Regions from separate parts of the Novosphingobium sp. Sphag1I genome, predicted to be linked through region 3. Evidence: predicted binding sites of a transcription regulator. Region 3 holds the regulator's gene; each other region holds the start of a gene.
What was found. The regulator LexA, encoded in region 3, represses DNA repair genes until DNA is damaged. The targets are predictions, from matches to a motif close to GTTCCNCNCTTGTTCT.
Positions count from the first base shown of each region.

Region 1: a site for LexA is predicted at 1,913-1,928, ahead of ACZ9HU_RS05715 (PA0069 family radical SAM protein). Genes of this name have one in related genera too.
Region 2: a site for LexA is predicted at 2,528-2,543, ahead of radA (DNA repair protein RadA). Genes of this name have one in related genera too.

Region 1 is NZ_JBWBQS010000004.1:124,531-130,039, forward strand. Features, by position in the region: gene dnaE (DNA polymerase III subunit alpha) at 1-815, shown strand, start outside; gene ACZ9HU_RS05715 (PA0069 family radical SAM protein) at 824-1,903, opposite strand; gene ACZ9HU_RS05720 (arylamine N-acetyltransferase family protein) at 2,004-2,882, shown strand; gene moaB (molybdenum cofactor biosynthesis protein B) at 2,923-3,462, opposite strand; gene ACZ9HU_RS05730 (lytic transglycosylase domain-containing protein) at 3,490-5,244, opposite strand; gene ACZ9HU_RS05735 (uracil-DNA glycosylase family protein) at 5,355-5,509, opposite strand, start outside.
Region 2 is NZ_JBWBQS010000005.1:252,095-257,603, reverse strand. Features, by position in the region: gene dnaK (molecular chaperone DnaK) at 1-1,070, shown strand, start outside; gene dnaJ (molecular chaperone DnaJ) at 1,131-2,270, shown strand; gene radA (DNA repair protein RadA) at 2,560-3,936, shown strand; gene ACZ9HU_RS07970 (CvpA family protein) at 3,949-4,545, shown strand; gene ACZ9HU_RS07965 (iron-sulfur cluster assembly scaffold protein) at 4,547-4,993, shown strand; gene phaR (polyhydroxyalkanoate synthesis repressor PhaR) at 5,095-5,509, shown strand, end outside.
Region 3 is NZ_JBWBQS010000003.1:35,715-41,223, reverse strand. Features, by position in the region: gene ACZ9HU_RS03855 (ComEC/Rec2 family competence protein) at 1-1,738, shown strand, start outside; gene lexA (transcriptional repressor LexA) at 1,785-2,468, opposite strand; gene ACZ9HU_RS03845 (molybdopterin molybdotransferase MoeA) at 2,535-3,740, opposite strand; gene moaC (cyclic pyranopterin monophosphate synthase MoaC) at 3,737-4,210, opposite strand; gene ACZ9HU_RS03835 (ADP-ribose pyrophosphatase) at 4,303-4,863, shown strand; gene trpC (indole-3-glycerol phosphate synthase TrpC) at 4,860-5,509, opposite strand, start outside.

The DNA.
Region 1 (5,509 bases), on a different contig from region 3:
CCAACCGGGCCAAGGTGCTGGCCAATGCCGATATGCTGCTGGCCGTGGCCGAAGAGGCCGAGCGCACCCGCACCAGCGGCCAGCACGGATTGTTCGGCGGCGATGATGCGGGGGCGGGCAATATCCGCCTGATCGACGTCCCGGCATGGAGCCGCGCCGACCAGATGGCCAAGGAGCGCGAGAATTTCGGTTTCTATTTCGCCGCCCACCCGGTCGAGCAATGGCGCGCCGTGGCCAGCGCCAATGGCGCGCGCAGCCATTCCAGCCTGCTTGCCAGCGGGGTTTCGGGGCGCACCACCGCCGTGATGGCCGCGATGGTCGAAGGCGTCCAGAAGCGCAAAACCAAACGCGGCAAGGATTTCGTCATGGCCGATTTTTCGGACCAGTCGGGCAATTTTTCGGCCTCGTGCTTTGAGGAAACGCTGGTGGACAGTTTTGTCCAATGGTCGAAGGAGGGTGCCTGTATCCTCCTCACCGTTGAACTGGACAGCCCAAGCCCGGAGGAACCGCCGCGTGTGACGGTGCGCGGGGCGCAGGCCCTGTCCGAGGTCAAGGCGGCGGCGAAGATGACGTTGAGCCTGGAGGTCTCGCGCCCCGAAGTCTTTGGCGAATTGGCGACGATTCTGCCGCGTGGCGGGTTGGGTACGGTTGAGGTCATGTTGAAAACCGGTGCGGCGCAGGAACCGCGCCTGCGTCTGGGCCGCGATTTCCTGCTGGATGGCGAATTGACCGACCTGATTGCCGGGATGGAGGGCGTGGCCAACGTATCGCTCAAACCCACGCGGGCGGGCGGGCATTTGCGGTTGGTCGCCTAAAACGCCGCCTAAAACAGCGACATTTGCCCGTCGCGACGCGGCGGGCAAAACTGGGTGATGTCCAGATCAACGTCGCGGTCGATCAGGCCAAGCCGCGTTTTGGCGATGCGAAAGCGTGTGCGGACCAGATCGGCCCAGACGCCTTGCGGCTTCATCCGCGTGAAGAAATCGCTCTGATAATCCGCGCCGCCGCGCATGGATTGGACGATATGCATCACCTTGTCCGCCCGGTCGGGGAAATGCGCGTCCAGCCATTCGCGGAACAGCGGCGCCACCTCATGGGGCAGGCGCAGCATGATCCAGCTTGCTCCCTTGGCCCCGCGCCCTGCGGCTTCTTCCAGAATGCGTTCGATCCATTCCTCGGTGATGGCGGGGACGATGGGCGAAACATTGACCCATACCGGCACGCCTGCCGCGCTCAATTTCTCTATGGCGTCCAATCGTTTGAAGGGACTTGCCGCGCGCGGTTCGAGTAGGCGCGAAAGCCGCGCATCAAGGCTGGTCACCGAAATGGCCACCGCCGTCAGATGATGCCGCGCCAGTTCGGATAACAGGTCGATGTCATGCAGGATGCGATCGGATTTGGTGGTGATCGTCACCGGATGGCGTGTTTCAAGGCACACCTCCAGCACTTGCCGGGTCAGGCGATAGCGTGCCTCGATAGGCTGATATGGATCGGTGTTCGTGCCCATCGCAATGGGCGCGGGCGTATATCCGCGTGCGCCCAATTCGCGGCGCAACAATCGCGCCGCCTCTGGCTTGGCGAACAACCGGCTTTCAAAATCCAGCCCCGGCGAAAGGTCGAGATAGGCATGGGTGGGCCGCGCATAGCAATAGATGCAGCCATGCTCGCACCCGCGATAGGCGTTGATTGAGCGGTCAAACGGCACATCGGGCGATTTGTTGCGCGAGATGATCTTGCGCGCCGCTTCCTCGGTCACACTGGTGCGCAAAGGCGGCGGCCCGCCATCCACATCCTCCATCGCATCAAGCCAGTCTCCATCCACCTCACGCTGGGGCAGGGCAAAGCGGGTGGAAAACGATCCACTTTGCGCGCCGCGTCCGCGTGGAGGGGGTGGTTTGAACATTGGTGCTTTAGAACATAGGCGGAACGATAATTCAAGCTCTGGCCAATTCGCCGCTCCACTCCTAAAGAACCGCCAGCCTGAAATTCACCGGAAAATCCGCATGACCGCTCCCTATGCTTCCTTGATCCCCGCTGATGCTGATTACCTTGCGCTCTATTTGGCGCGGATCGGCGTGGCCGGCCCGATAGAGATTGATGCAGTGGGGCTGGAGGCGGTGCAGCGCGCGCATCGCATGAACATCGGCTTTGAAAATCTGGACGTGATGCTGGGGCGCGGCGTCAGTGTCGATCCCGACGCGATTTTCGGCAAATTGGTGATGGGCGCGCGCGGCGGTTATTGTTTTGAACATAATGCGCTGTTTGGCGACATGCTGGGCCGTTTGGGTTTTGACAACCGACCGCTGCTCGCCCGCGTGTTTCTGGGTTTGCCAGAGGATGCCGCGCCGCCGCCTATGACGCATACATTCCGCCTGGTCGATCTGGATGGACAGGCGTGGATTGCCGATGCAGGTTTCGGCGGTTCCTATGTTCCGGCCATGCCCTTGACCGATGGGGCCACGGCGCGATCGCCCGATGGCGCGCAACACCGCATTACCAAAGCGGGCGACCCGGGCAGCATCATGGGCGAATGGCTGGTCGAACGTCGAGGTCCGACCGACGCCACCGATGGCCGCGTGACATCCCCCGACTGGCAGAGGCAGTATGGCTTCAATCTGACGCAGGTCGCGCCGATTGATCTGGAACTGTCCAACCATTGGACATTTACGCGCGCCAACACCCGTTTCACCACCGCCCATATCGCCTCCATCGTGCTGGAGGATGGCTTTGCCTCGCTCAACGCGCGGCGGCTCAGTGTCTATTCCGGCGGGCGGGCCGATGTGATGGAATTGGCCAATGGCGAAGATTGGCGCAAGGCCTTGGCCGATCTGTTCCGGGTGGAATTGACGCGTGAAGAAGTGGCCGCGCTGGGCCTGTTCTGACGGGCGCGAGAGAGCCTCTCTTTGCGCCCGATCTAAACGCTCAGGCTTCCTTCAAGCGGGGCATCAGTTCGACGAAATTGCAGGGTCGGTTGCGACTGTCCAACTGTTCAAACAGGATGCCGTCCCAGCCATCCTTTACCGCGCCATTCGAACCGGGCAGGGCGAAGATATAGGTCGCCCCCGCCATGATCGCCATGGCGCGCGATTGCACCGTGCTGGTGCCGATCGATTTATACGAAAGCCAGCGGAAAAGTTCGCCAAAGCCGGGGATCAGTTTGCCGCTGTGGGCGATGATGATCTGCTCCAGCGCTTCAGGGGTCACATCCCGCCCCGTCAGGCCGGTGCCGCCGGTCGAGATAATGCAGTCGATCTCTGGATCATCAATCCACGCATCCAGTTGAGACACCAGCGCGGGCACATCCTCACGCAGGATCTTGCGCGTGGCCAGCACGTGGCCCTTGTCGGCAATGCGTTGGGCCAGAATGTCGCCGCTGGTATCATTTTCCAGCGTGCGCGTGTCGGACAAAGTCAGCAGCGCGATGCGGATCGGCTTGAATTCGCGGGATTCATCAATGGCCATCATCGCCCTCCTTCAATGTGGAGAGGATCAGTAGCCGGTCAACCGGGTTCCGGCAATCGCCCCGTTGCTGGCCACCCGAACGCCGCGTGCGCCATCAAGGCCGGGAAAGGTCGGCCAAAGTCCCTCGGCCAGAGCGGTACGGCTTTCCGACGGGCCGCCTGCCTGACGCTCATACATCCAGTAATTGCGCAGCACCGTCGCGACATAGCCGCGCGTTTCCCAATAGGGCACCGATTCCATCCACAGCAACGGGTCGCCGCCATCGTGGATTTGCGTGTTCCAGCGGGCCACCGGCAAAGGCCCGGCATTATAGGCCGCCATCACCTTGGGCAGCAGGCCCTGCGTCGCCGAATTGTTCTTCAACGCCTGCAAATGCTGCTGGCCAAAGGCGAGGTTGACGTCGGGGCGGGTCAGGTCACTGACCGAACCGGACACGCCAAGAGCGCCTGCATGGTCACGCGCGGCGGCTGGCATAATCTGCATCAATCCACGCGCGCCCGCGCTGGACAGAGCCGTGGCGCGGAACGCCGATTCCTGAAGCGTATGGGCCAAAACCAGCGCCGGATCGACCTGCCATCCGGTGGCGGGGGTCCATTTGGGCGTGGGGAAACGGCTGGCCGGGGCAGGTGTTGCGCCGCCCGGAGCATTATAGGCCATCCACAATTGCGTCGCGGGCAGACCCAGATCGCGGGCCAGACGCGAAAGAGGTTGATATTGATCGGGCGTGCCAATGCGGGCCTGATGGCGCAGCACATCGTCGGCCAGCCCATCTTCACCAATTTCGGCCAGTTCGACAGCCGCGCGCACATTGGCGTTTTCGCGCAAGGATTGCCAATCGGCGGGAGTGAAATCGGCCGTCGCGTGATCGGCGGGCAGGCGCAGGCCCAATTGCTCCGCCGCGATCATGCCATACAGTGTTTCATCAAGACGCGCCGCAGAACGAAGGGGGGCAGAAGCCTGTTCGGGCTGGCGGCAACGCACCTGCGCGCGCGATTGCCAATAATAGGCCGCCGCGGTCAGTTCGGCATTGGTCGAACCCTTGGCCGTCCGGGCAAAGGCTTCGGCGGCATTCAGGCAATCATTGAGGCGCCAGGCCGAAAGGCCCGCGACCCACGCTCCCTCGGCCACCCATGCGCCCGACATCGGGGCGCTGCCATCACCGATAGAGGAGGCCAGCGCAAAGGCCTCGCCATCCTGATTGTTGATGTAATAGGCCCATGCGACCTTTTGCCGCCATTCCGCACGCGCCTCGGCCGACAATGTGGCATCGACGCCGTCCAGCAACAGGCGCGCGCCGACCGGATCGTCGACCTTGATCTTGTCATTGATGGCCTGGGCAATGGTTGCGGGCATAGACCCATCGGCCACCGAACGCGGGCGTGCGCGACGCGGGGCATTGGGCTGGGTATAAAACGCCTGCGTCATGGGCAGAGTGGGCAGCGCGGTGCCCCCGCGCTTTAACGCCAGCGCTGTGATCTGTTCGGCCTGCGGCAAGGTGGGGTTATTGTTGAGCCAGTCGGTCAGCGTGGCCAGATCGATACGCGGCGAACCGGGGGCCAGATAATATTCCGCCCGGGCCGAACCATGCAGCGGCCCATCGGGCTTTGCGGCAAACATGGATTGAACGCGGGCCCATTCCTGATGCTTGATCGCGCCAAAAATGTCCTTGTACCACGCACGCTCATCTTCGGTCAGCAGCTTGGGCACGGACGAGCGGGCAACGCGGCTCATGAAATAATCAGCAGCCGCGCTGTTGGCCGACGCAGGTTGGGCCGCCGCCATAGCGCCAAGACCCGCAAGGGCGCAAAGCCCCATGCGCCAGGCGCGCAGTCGCCCACCCCAATGTTGATCCCGTCGCAGCAAAAGCAAACCCCGTCCGTCCTATTATCGCATCAATCGTGATCGGCCCAACCGAGCCAACTGCGCCAGAAACCGGCCTTGCGCCGTGGATTTTCCAGCAACATGCCCAGATCCTGAGCCGCCAGAACAGAGACGCCGCCCGCGCTCTGCTCATTAATCCCTGCCTCACTTTGGTTAATCAAAGGCA
Region 2 (5,509 bases), on a different contig from region 3:
CCTTCATCACCGCGCGTATGGAAGGCGGCGCGACGACCCCGCTGCATCTGGTCGAAACGATCACCCGTTCGGATCTGGAACGCATGGTGGCCGATCTGATCGCCCGCACGATGGAACCCTGCCGCAAGGCGATGCAGGATGCCGGCGTGACGGCGGCCCAGATCGACGACGTGGTTCTGGTGGGCGGTATGACCCGCATGCCCAAGGTGCGCGAAGCCGTGAAGGAATTCTTCGGCAAGGAACCGCACACTGGCGTGAACCCGGACGAAGTCGTGGCCATGGGCGCCGCCATTCAGGCGGGCGTGCTTCAGGGCGACGTCAAGGACGTGCTGCTGCTCGACGTGACCCCGCTCTCGCTGGGCATTGAAACGCTGGGCGGCGTGTTCACCCGCATGATCGACCGCAACACCACGATCCCGACCAAGAAGTCGCAGGTCTTCTCGACCGCTGATGACAATCAGCAGGCCGTGACCATCCGCGTGTTCCAGGGCGAGCGTGAAATGGCGGCGGACAACAAGATCCTGGGCCAGTTCGACCTGATCGGCATTCCGCCGGCCCGTCGCGGCGTGCCCCAGATCGAGGTGACCTTCGACATCGACGCCAACGGCATCGTGAACGTGTCCGCCAAGGACAAGGGCACCGGCAAGGAGCAGCAGATCAAGATCCAGGCCAGCGGCGGCCTTTCGGACAATGACATCGATCAGATGGTCAAGGATGCCGAAAAGTTCGCCGAAGAGGACAAGAAGCGTCGTGAATCGGCCGAGGCCAAGAACAACGCCGACAGCCTCGTGCACGCCACCGAGCAGCAGCTGGCCGAAAATGGCGACAAGATCGATGCCGGTCTGAAGGCTGAAATCGAAGCCGCCATTGCCGAAGCCAAGACCGCGATCGAAAGCAATGATCCGGCCGAAATGACCGCCAAGACACAGGCTCTGACCGAGAAGGCCATGAAGATGGGTCAGGCGATCTATGAGAAGGAACAGGCTGCTGCGGCCTCGCCGGGCGCCGCTCCGGCTCAGGACGATGTGGTCGACGCCGAGTTCTCGGAAGTGGACGACAAGAAGGCCTGATGTTGCGATGAAAGAGGCCCGCTCTGAACGGGGCGGGCCTCTCTTCAGGGGAAATGTGCAATGTCGGCTGAAATCGACTATTACGAATTGCTGGAGGTTTCGCGGGACGCCAATGAGGCCACGCTGAAATCTTCCTATCGCAAGCTGGCGATGAAATTTCACCCGGACCGCAACCCCGGTTGCAAGGAGTCCGAGGCCAAGTTCAAGCAGATCAGCGAAGCCTATGATTGCCTGAAGGACCCGCAAAAGCGTGCAGCCTATGACCGTTTCGGCCATGCGGCGTTTCAGCAGGGCGGCGCGGGCGCTGGTGGCGGTTTCCACGGCGGCGGTGATTTCGGCGATATCGGCGATATTTTCGAAAGCATCTTCGGCAATGCCTTCGGCGGTGGCGGCGGTGGTCGTCAACAGGCGCGTCGCGGCGCGGACCTGCGCTATGATCTGGAAATCGGGCTGGAAGACGCGTTTCACGGCAAGACCGTGGAAATCGAGGTCGAAGTGGCGACGGGTTGTGAACCTTGCGCCGGTTCGGGCGCGGAACCCGGCACGGGCAAGCGCCGCTGCAACCTTTGCGGCGGGCATGGCAAGGTGCGGGCGCAGCAGGGCTTCTTCATGGTCGAGCGCACGTGCCCGACCTGTCATGGCCGGGGCGAGGTGATCGAGAAGCCTTGCAAGAGGTGCCATGGCGAAGGTCGCGTCGACAAGCGTCAGAAGCTGGAAGTCGCGATCCCCAAGGGCGTCGACAATGGCAACCGCATCCGGCTTCAGGGCAAGGGTGAGGCGGGGCCGAATGGCTCGCCGGCGGGGGATCTCTATATCTTCCTGCACATTAAGCGCCATGCGGTGTTTGATCGCGAAAGCACGACGCTGCTGACCCGTGCGCCGATCAGCTTCACGACGGCGGCGCTGGGCGGCCAGATCGAGATCCCCGGTTTGGATGGCGTCAGGCACGTCATCGACATTCCCGCAGGCATCCAGACCGGCAAGCAATTGCGCAAGCGCGGGGCCGGTATGCCGGTTCTGAACGGGCGCGGCATGGGCGATATGGTGGTCGAAGTGGCGGTGGAAACGCCGACCAAGCTTTCGGCCCGCCAGAAGGAATTGCTGCGCGAGTTTCAGGGGACCGAGACGGGCGATGAATGCCCGGAGGCCAAGGGCTTCTTTGATCGGTTGAAGAATGTCTGGAGCGATTTGACGGAGTGACGGTTGGGGGTTTTTGCCTCCGGTGGGCAAAGGGACTTATCCCTTTGCAATCCCGTTACTGTATAGGTTGCGTTGTTGTTTCGGCCGTTTGTGTCGGGCGCGGCGTTGGAAATATTAAAGCCTGCGGCGCAGCTTAATAGCGCCGCAGGCTTTTATTTTTATAAGGTGCGCTACGCGGCGATGAATGCCCCACCCATTTATGGGATTGCAAAGGGATGAATCCCTTTGCCCGCCGGAGGCAAAACTTCCCTTCTTGATTTCCCCTTTTGTTCTCCCTACGATGTGTCTCATGGCCAAACCGAAACGTCGCTTCGTCTGCTCTTCCTGTGGCAGTGTTACCAACCGTTGGCAGGGGCAATGTGCCGATTGCGGCGAATGGAACACGCTGGGCGAAGAGGCGCCGCAGACGGTTTTTTCGGCCAAGCATGATTTGTCGAGCGGCGGGCGGGCGATCCTGTTTGAGCCGCTGGACAAGGCCGATGACAAGCTGGTGCGGCGCAGCACGGGGATTGCCGAATTTGACCGGGCGCTGGGCGGCGGGTTGGTGCCGGGCAGCGCGATTTTGATGGGCGGCGATCCGGGGATTGGCAAATCGACCTTGCTGTTACAGGCCAGTGCCAAGGTGGCGCAGGCGGGTGGGCTTGCCGTTTATATCAGCGGCGAGGAAGCGCCCGGACAGATCCGATTGCGCGCGGAACGTCTGGGTCTGCAGAGCGCGCCGATCCGGCTGGCCAGTTCGACATCGGTGCGTGACATCCTGACCACGCTGGGGGGGATGGAGGCGCCTGCGATTCTGGTGATCGATTCGATCCAGTGCATGCATTCCGATCAGATCGAGGGCGCGCCCGGCACGGTCAGTCAGGTGCGCGGCTGTGCCTTTGAACTGATCCGCTATGCCAAGGAAAATGGCGCGGCGCTGGTGTTGGTGGGCCATGTGACCAAGGATGGCAGCATTGCCGGCCCCCGCGTGCTGGAGCATATGGTCGATGTCGTCATGGCGTTCGAGGGCGAGCGCAGCCATCAATATCGCATTCTGCGCAACCTGAAAAACCGCTTTGGCCCGGTCGATGAAATCGGCGTTTTCGCCATGGCGACCAAGGGGCTGGAAGAGGTTTCGAACCCGTCGATGCTGTTCCTTTCGGGGCGCGAAAACCCGGTTCCGGGCAGCGCGGTTTTTACCGCCATTGAGGGGACGCGCCCAGTTCTGGTCGAAATTCAGGCGTTGATTGTACGCTTGCAATCGGGCGCGACACCGCGGCGGGCGGTGGTGGGCTGGGACAATGGGCGTCTGGCCATGCTGCTGGCCGTGCTGGAGGCGCGATGCGGGCTGAATTTTTCGTCCTGCGAAGTCTATTTGAATGTCGCGGGTGGCTATCGTCTGGCCGATCCGGCCGCTGATCTGGCGGTGGCGGCGGCGTTGGTTTCGGCCTTGGCGGATAAGCCTCTACCCGCGCGATCGGTGTGGTTTGGCGAAGTGTCGCTGGCCGGTGAAATTCGCCCGGTGGCCCATGGCGGGTTGCGTTTGCGCGAAGCGGCCAAGCTGGGCTTTTCGCAAGCCTATGGGCCGGAGGAAAGCGGCGGGCCCGGTGATCCGGTTGCCGATATGAAGCATCGCGTGATCAATCTCCTGCCAAATCTCGTTGACCGCATCGTGGGGGACGAATAACCCCATGAACCTATGACCGGATTTGATATTCTTGTGCTTGTGGTGGTGGGCTTTGCGGCCACCTTTGGTTTCCTGCGCGGTTTTGTGCAGGAGGCGATTTCGCTTTTCGCCGGTGTGGTGGCGATTGTGGCGATCCATTCCTTGCACACGCCTTTGGCGCAGGTGCTCACGCCGCATATCGGCACCGAAAGCGGGGCCAGTGTTCTGGCCTTTTTCCTGTTGTTGATCGTGCCTTATGTGCTGGTAAAGGGCGTGGCGAAATATCTGGGGACGGCCAGCCGTGCCTCTGCTCTTGCACCGGTGGACCGGGTGTTGGGCTTCGGCTTTGGCGCGGTAAAGGGTACGTTGATCATCGTGCTGGGCTATTCGGTTCTGGTGCTGGCCTATGACACGATCTGGGGGCCAAAGGGGCGTCCGGGCTGGATCACGCATTCGCGTACCTATAATTTCATCGACGCCAGCAGCGAGGCCTTGGTGAAGATGATTTCGCAGCGCCGCCGCGACGCCGCCGAAGAACGCGCCAAGGAGGATGACGAACCCGTCGCCAAACCCACCACCAAAGCGTCGAGCCACGCGGCCAAGCGCAAAGTGCATCGAACGGTCGATTGATATGGCATCCGTTGCCGCGCTTTATACGCCCGAAGTGCTGATGCTGGCGACCGGGTTGGTGCAATATCGGTGGGACGACCAATTCATGCTGCAAGGCGCGGCGCGTTCGCCCAGTTGCGGCAGCACGTTGAAGGTCGGGATTGATCTTGACGGCGATGGGCGGATCGAACGGATCGGGCTTGCCGCGCAGGCATGTGCCATCGGTCAGGCATCCAGCGCGATCATGGCCCATGCCGCCATCGGGCGCAGCATGGATGATTTTGTGCAGGCCGAAAGCGCTTTGTTGCGCTGGTTGGGTGGAGAAGGGGACTTGCCTGATTGGCCGGGTCTTTTGGCCATTGCGCCCGCGCGCGAATTTCCCGGTCGCCATGGCGCGATCATGCTGGGTTGGCGCGCAGTTCTGCAGGCCTATGCCAACGGCAGGAACGACGCAGCCGCGATCCTATAAATGCAATTGTGACAAACCACTGCCGCGCAGCAGCAATATGTTGCACTGCACCTCTATCCGGTGTTAGCCTGCACTATAACTCTGGGAGAAGAGAAGCGCGCATGACCGATAAGGCAGAAGGCAAGAGCGATACGGTTATCATCAAAAAATACGCTAACCGTCGTCTCTATAATACCCAGTCGTCGAGCTATATCACGCTGGATCACCTGTCCAAGATGACGCGCGAGGGCGTGGAATTCCGTGTGCTGGACGCAAAGTCGGGCGCTGATATCACGCACCAGATCCTGACCCAGATCATCATGGAGGAAGAAGCCAGCGGCGAGCAGATGCTGCCGGTGAATTTTCTGCGCCAGTTGATCGGCATGTATGGCAATTCGATGCAGAGCCTTATCCCGCATTATCTCGAAGCCAGCATGGAGCAGTTCCGCGCCAACCAGATGAAGCTGCGCAAGGCGTTTGAGGACAGCATCGAGAGCAATCCGCTGGCCCGATTGGCCCAGCAGAATATTGCGATGT
Region 3 (5,509 bases):
GCGTTTGCCGGGCGAAAAAAGGGCAATCAAGACGAGAATCACGCTGAAAACCGGCGATTCCGCTCCGGGAGCGGTGGAGGGGGCCTATGTGCAAATGCGGGCGAGGCTTGTTCCACCTGCGCCACCGCGTTTACCCGGAGGCTATGATTTTGCACGCGCGGCGTGGTTCAGCGGGTTGGCGGCAACGGGCAGCGCTCTTGGTCCGGTGACGGTCGAATCGGCCCCGCGCGCGCAGGGCCTGTCGCGGATGCGTCATGCGCTGGCCGCACATATCCGCGCCGTTTTACCCGGATCGGCGGGGGGCATGGCCGCAGCCTTTGCCAGTGGTGAGCGCGGAGGTATCACACCACAGGACGAGGCGGCCATGCGTGATGCGGGGCTGACCCATCTGCTCTCCGTTTCGGGCCTTCATGTCAGCGCCGTTGTCGCGGGGGCCTATTTTCTTGCGCTGCGTCTGCTGGCCCTCTGGCCATGGCTTGTTCTGCGGATTCGCTTGCCGATCGTGGCTAGTGGTGCAGGGGGATTGGCCGCGGTCGGATATACGTTGTTGACCGGGGCCGAGGTGCCGACGGTGCGGTCCTGTCTTGGTGCCTTGCTGGCTCTGGCGGCGATTGCGGCCGGGCGACAACCCTTTTCGATCCGTCTTTTGGCCGTGGCGGCGGCTTTTGTGATGCTGCTTTGGCCGGAAGCCGTTATCGGACCCAGCTTTCAGATGAGCTTTGGTTCGGTTCTGGCCATTGTGGCCCTGCATGAAGCGACCCCGGTTCGGGCCTTTCTTGCCCGGCGGGAAGAAGCCTGGGTGATCCGTTTGGGTCGGCACATTGCCATGTTGCTGATGACGGGCATGGTCATAGAATTGGCGCTGATGCCGGTCAGTTTCTATCACTTTCACCGCGCCGGGATCTATGGCTCGCTCGCCAATCTGGTTGCCATCCCGCTGACGACCTTTGTCACTATGCCTTTGATTGCCGCGGGTTTGGTCTTCGATATGATTGGCATGGGCGGGCCGTTCTGGGGCCTTTGCGGCTTGTCGCTGGATGGCCTGATTGGGCTTGCGCGATGGGTGGGCGCGCGGCCCGATGCCGTGACGCAATTGCCGGTCATGGCGGGGGGCACCTATGCTTTCATAGTGCTGGGCCTGTTATGGCTGGCGCTTTGGCGTGGGACTATTCGACTGCTGGGACTGGTGCCTGCGGTCCTTGGTTGCCTGTGGCTGGCATTATCAGCGCCGCCCGATGTCATGATCACGGGTGACGGACGTCAATTGGGATTGATCGATCCGCAAACCGGGCAATTGCTGGTAATGGGTCAAGGGCGTTCAAAATACATTTCGGATGCCATGCAGGAAGTGGCCGGGCTGTCTGGCGCTGTATTGCCGATTGAACAGTGGCGTGGCTCGACCTGCAATCAAAGCTTCTGTCGTGTCACGATCAGGCAAGGAGAGCGGGATTGGGCCATCCTTGCGGCGCGGGGGGAAGGCTTTGTTGACGAAGCGGCGATGGCCAAGGCTTGTGCGGCGGTCGATATTGTCGTCTCACGGGTGGCGTTACAGCCTTCGTGCCGCCCCCGTTTCCTGCGCGCGGATGAGGCGCTGCTCTATCGGACCGGCGGGATGGCGATCTATCTGAACCGACGGAAAATTGTCACTGTGGCGCAGGGGCAGGGGCAACATCCGTGGTGGCGCGCGCCTAGTCTAAAGCAGGATATGACGTCTAAAGCAGGATATGACGATAGGTGATGATTAGGAGAGGGCGTTACAACCCCCTCCCGATCAAGCAGGGTGCTTAATGATACCGGCGGAGCAAGCCGGCCAGCTTGCCTTGAACCTGCACTTCGCCGGGCTGATAATATTGCGGGTCATAGGCCGCATTGGCCGGGTCCAGGCGGACCAGACCGCGTTCGCGCCGCAGATATTTCAGCGTCGCTTCCTCGCCGCGTACAAGGGCGACGACAATCTCGCCTTCGCGCGCAATGTCGGTCTTGCGGATCAGTGCCAGATCGCCGTCCAAAATGCCCGCTTCGACCATGGAATCGCCCGAAACCTCAAGCGCGTAATGTTCGCCCGAACCCAGCAAGGCCGCCGGGACCGGCAGCATGGTCTGACCTTCCATTGCCTCGATCGGAACGCCGGCCGCGATGCGCCCATGCAGCGGGATTTCCACCACGTCATTGGCCGCGGCGGGCACGACAGGCTTGGGTGCCTCGACCACCTTCTTGGGCGGCGCAGCCTTGGCCGCGACCGGCGGGGTGACGTCTTCGGGCTGGCGCAACACTTCCAAAGCGCGGGCGCGGTTGGGCAGGCGGCGGATAAAACCGCGTTCCTCCAGAGCGGAGATCAGGCGATGCACCCCCGATTTCGACTTCAGATCGAGCGCTTCTTTCATTTCCTCAAAGCTGGGCGAAACGCCCGATTCCTCAAGGCTGGCTTGGATGAAGCGCAGCAATTCATGCTGTTTCCGGGTGAGCATTGTGACCTCCCAACGGGGGTGTTGCGTGAACAATTGCGGAACAATTACGCAACCATTGCCCTTACGTCAAGCGCTTCCGCCATTTCCGATCAAATGGATCTTCACCCTATCGCCGGCCGCCGCCGACGGTGCATTCGCCATATGTTCGATCAGGCAATTGCTGGCCGCCATCGCCGCCAGCGCAGAGGAATCGCGCATCGGTCGGGGCAGGACATTTTGGCCGTCCCACCATCCACGGATGAATTCGCGCCTGTCGGCCCCCGGACCCAGCGGTTCGCTCAATTGCGCCATCGCGGTCCTGGGCAAAGGATTGGCCGAACCCTGCATCGCGCGCAGCAGCGGCAGCAGGAACAAATGCGCGGTCACAAAGCTGGACACCGGATTGCCGGGCAGGCCGATCACGATCTGATGCCCGCGCGTCGCCACCAGCAGGGGTTTGCCGGGCCGGATCGCGACCTTCCAGAAATCGACCTGCGCGCCCCAATTCAGCAAGGCGGGCTGGATCAGGTCGTGATCGCCCACCGATGCGCCGCCGCTGGTGACAATCACATCAACATCGCCTGCACGCGCCAAGGCGGCGTCCAGCGCAGACAGATCATCGGCCACTGGTCCAAGGCGCAGGATGTCTCCGGCCACGCCTGATGCCATCGCCGCCAACATTGCGCCGTTGCTGGCGGGCAGGCGGTGGGGCGGGCAATCGAGGCCGGGCGCCACCAATTCATCCCCGCTGTCCAAAATGGCCAGACGCGGGCGGCGATGGACCGAAAGTTCTCCATGGCCCGCCGCGATGGCTAAGGCCATTTGCGCCGGCCCGATCCTTGTGCCTGCCGGCAAGACCTCGTCGCCATGGCTAAAGTCCAGCCCCTTGCGCCGGATATGCCGTCCTTCGGGTTGGGGCGGCGTTCCGGTCAGGGTCAGGCGGTCGCCGTCCCTTGCTGCGTCCTCCTGACACAGGACGATTCCGGCGCCATCGGGCACCATTGCGCCCGTGGAGATACGAATGGCCTGTCCGGGCTGAACGGTGCCGCCAAAGGGGTGCCCTGCCGCGCTTTCACCCACGACGGTCCACGGCCCGCCCAGATCGCCGGGGGCCAGAGCATAGCCATCCATGGCCGAAAGATCAGCCGCCGGTTGTGTCCGGCGGGCCAGCAGCGGCTGGGACAGGTAACGCCCTAGCGAGGCCTCAATTGGCACGGTTTTGGCGGCCGTCGGAGTGGCCAGAGCCAGAACTCGCGCCTGCGCCTCTTCAAGCGGCAAGGGCGCGCGCGTCATAGCTCTGCTTTCCAGTCGCCGGATTTGCCGCCCCGTTTTTCGATCAGGCGCACTTCTTCGATGACCATGCCTTTGTCGATCGCCTTGGCCATGTCGTAAATCGTCAGAAGGGCAAGCGAAGTGGCGGTCAAAGCCTCCATTTCAACCCCCGTCTTGCCGGTCAGGCTGGCCATGGCGGTGGCGCGGATCGCGCCTTCCTCGACGATGAAATCGACGGTCACGCTGTGCAGGGGCAAGGGATGGCAAAGCGGGATGAGATCGGCGGTTTTCTTGGCCGCCATGATCCCGGCGATGCGCGCAGCGGCCAGAACGTCGCCTTTGGGCACATTGCCATCGCGTATCGCGGCCAGCGCCGCCGCGTTCATGCGGATACGGCCAGAGGCAATCGCAATCCGCGCGGTCTCAGCCTTGGCGCCGACATCGACCATGCGGGCATGGCCTTGGGCATCGAGATGGGTCAATTCGCTCATGCTTCTCTCTTGCCAAAGCGGAGGCATCAGGCAACGAAGAAATGCGCAAACTGCGATAGAGTCATGCCAAGTTTTTGAGGGACCGAACAAATATGGCGGAAATTATTGCCCGGCATTTGATCTATGATGGATGGTATCGGTTTTTTCGGCTGGAATTGCGGATGCCTGACGGCATGATTTCCGAAAGGCATCTGATCGATAATGGACAGGCTGTCGCGGTTTTGCCTTATGACCGGGAACGCCGCGTGGTGATGTTGGTGACCCAGCCGCGCGCGGCGGTGCTGGATGCCGGGGTGGCGCCTCTGCTCGAAGCGATTGCGGGCGGGCTGGATGGGGCCGTGCCCGAAGCGCGCATTCACAAAGAAGCGATGGAGGAGGGCGGCGTTCGCCTATCCACGCTGGAACCGGTTTCCAATATCTGGCCCATCCCGCCGCTGTCGACGGAACGGGTCATGCTGTATCTGGCGCAATATACCGCCGCCGATCGCGTGGGCGATGGCGGGGGAGCAGAAGACGAGGATGAGCATATCAACGTCGTTGAGATTGGCCTCGACGCGTTGCGTGACATGGTGATGGACGGCACGCTGGAAGATGCCAAAACGCTGATCCTGGCACAGGCGCTGATGCTGCGTTATCCAGAGCTTTGGAGTTAAAGCCCGAGCAAGGCCTTCGTCGCCGCCGTCACGTCCTCTTGCCGCATCAGGCTTTCCCCCACAAGGAAGGTGCGCGCCCCGCAAGGGGCAAGGCGCAGCAGATCGGCATGGGTGTTGATCCCGCTTTCCGCCACCAGCAAGGTCCCCTCCGGCGCGAGAGCGGCGAGGCGCTCGGTCGTCGAAATGTCGGTTTTGAAGGTCTTGAGATTGCGGTTGTTGACCCCGATCAGGCGCGATTGGAGGTTGGCGGCGCGGGCCATTTCTTCCTCGTCATGCACCTCGACCAGAACCGACATCGACCGTTCGATGGCGGCGGCCTCGATTTCAAGCATTTGCGCGTCGGACAGGGCGGCGACGATGATCAGGATGGCGTCCGCACCGATGGCGCGGGCCTCGGCCACCTGCCACGGATCGACCATGAAATCCTTGCGCAGCACCGGCAGATCACAGGCCGCGCGCGCGGCAATCAGGTAATCCTCATGCCCCTGAAAATAGGGCGCGTCGGTCAGGATCGACAGACAGGCCGCCCCGCCCGCCTGATAGGCGCGAGCGTGAGCGGGCGGATCAAAATCGGCGCGGATCAAACCCTTGGAAGGGCTGGCCTTCTTGATTTCGGCAATCAGGGCGAAACCATCGGCGGCCTTTG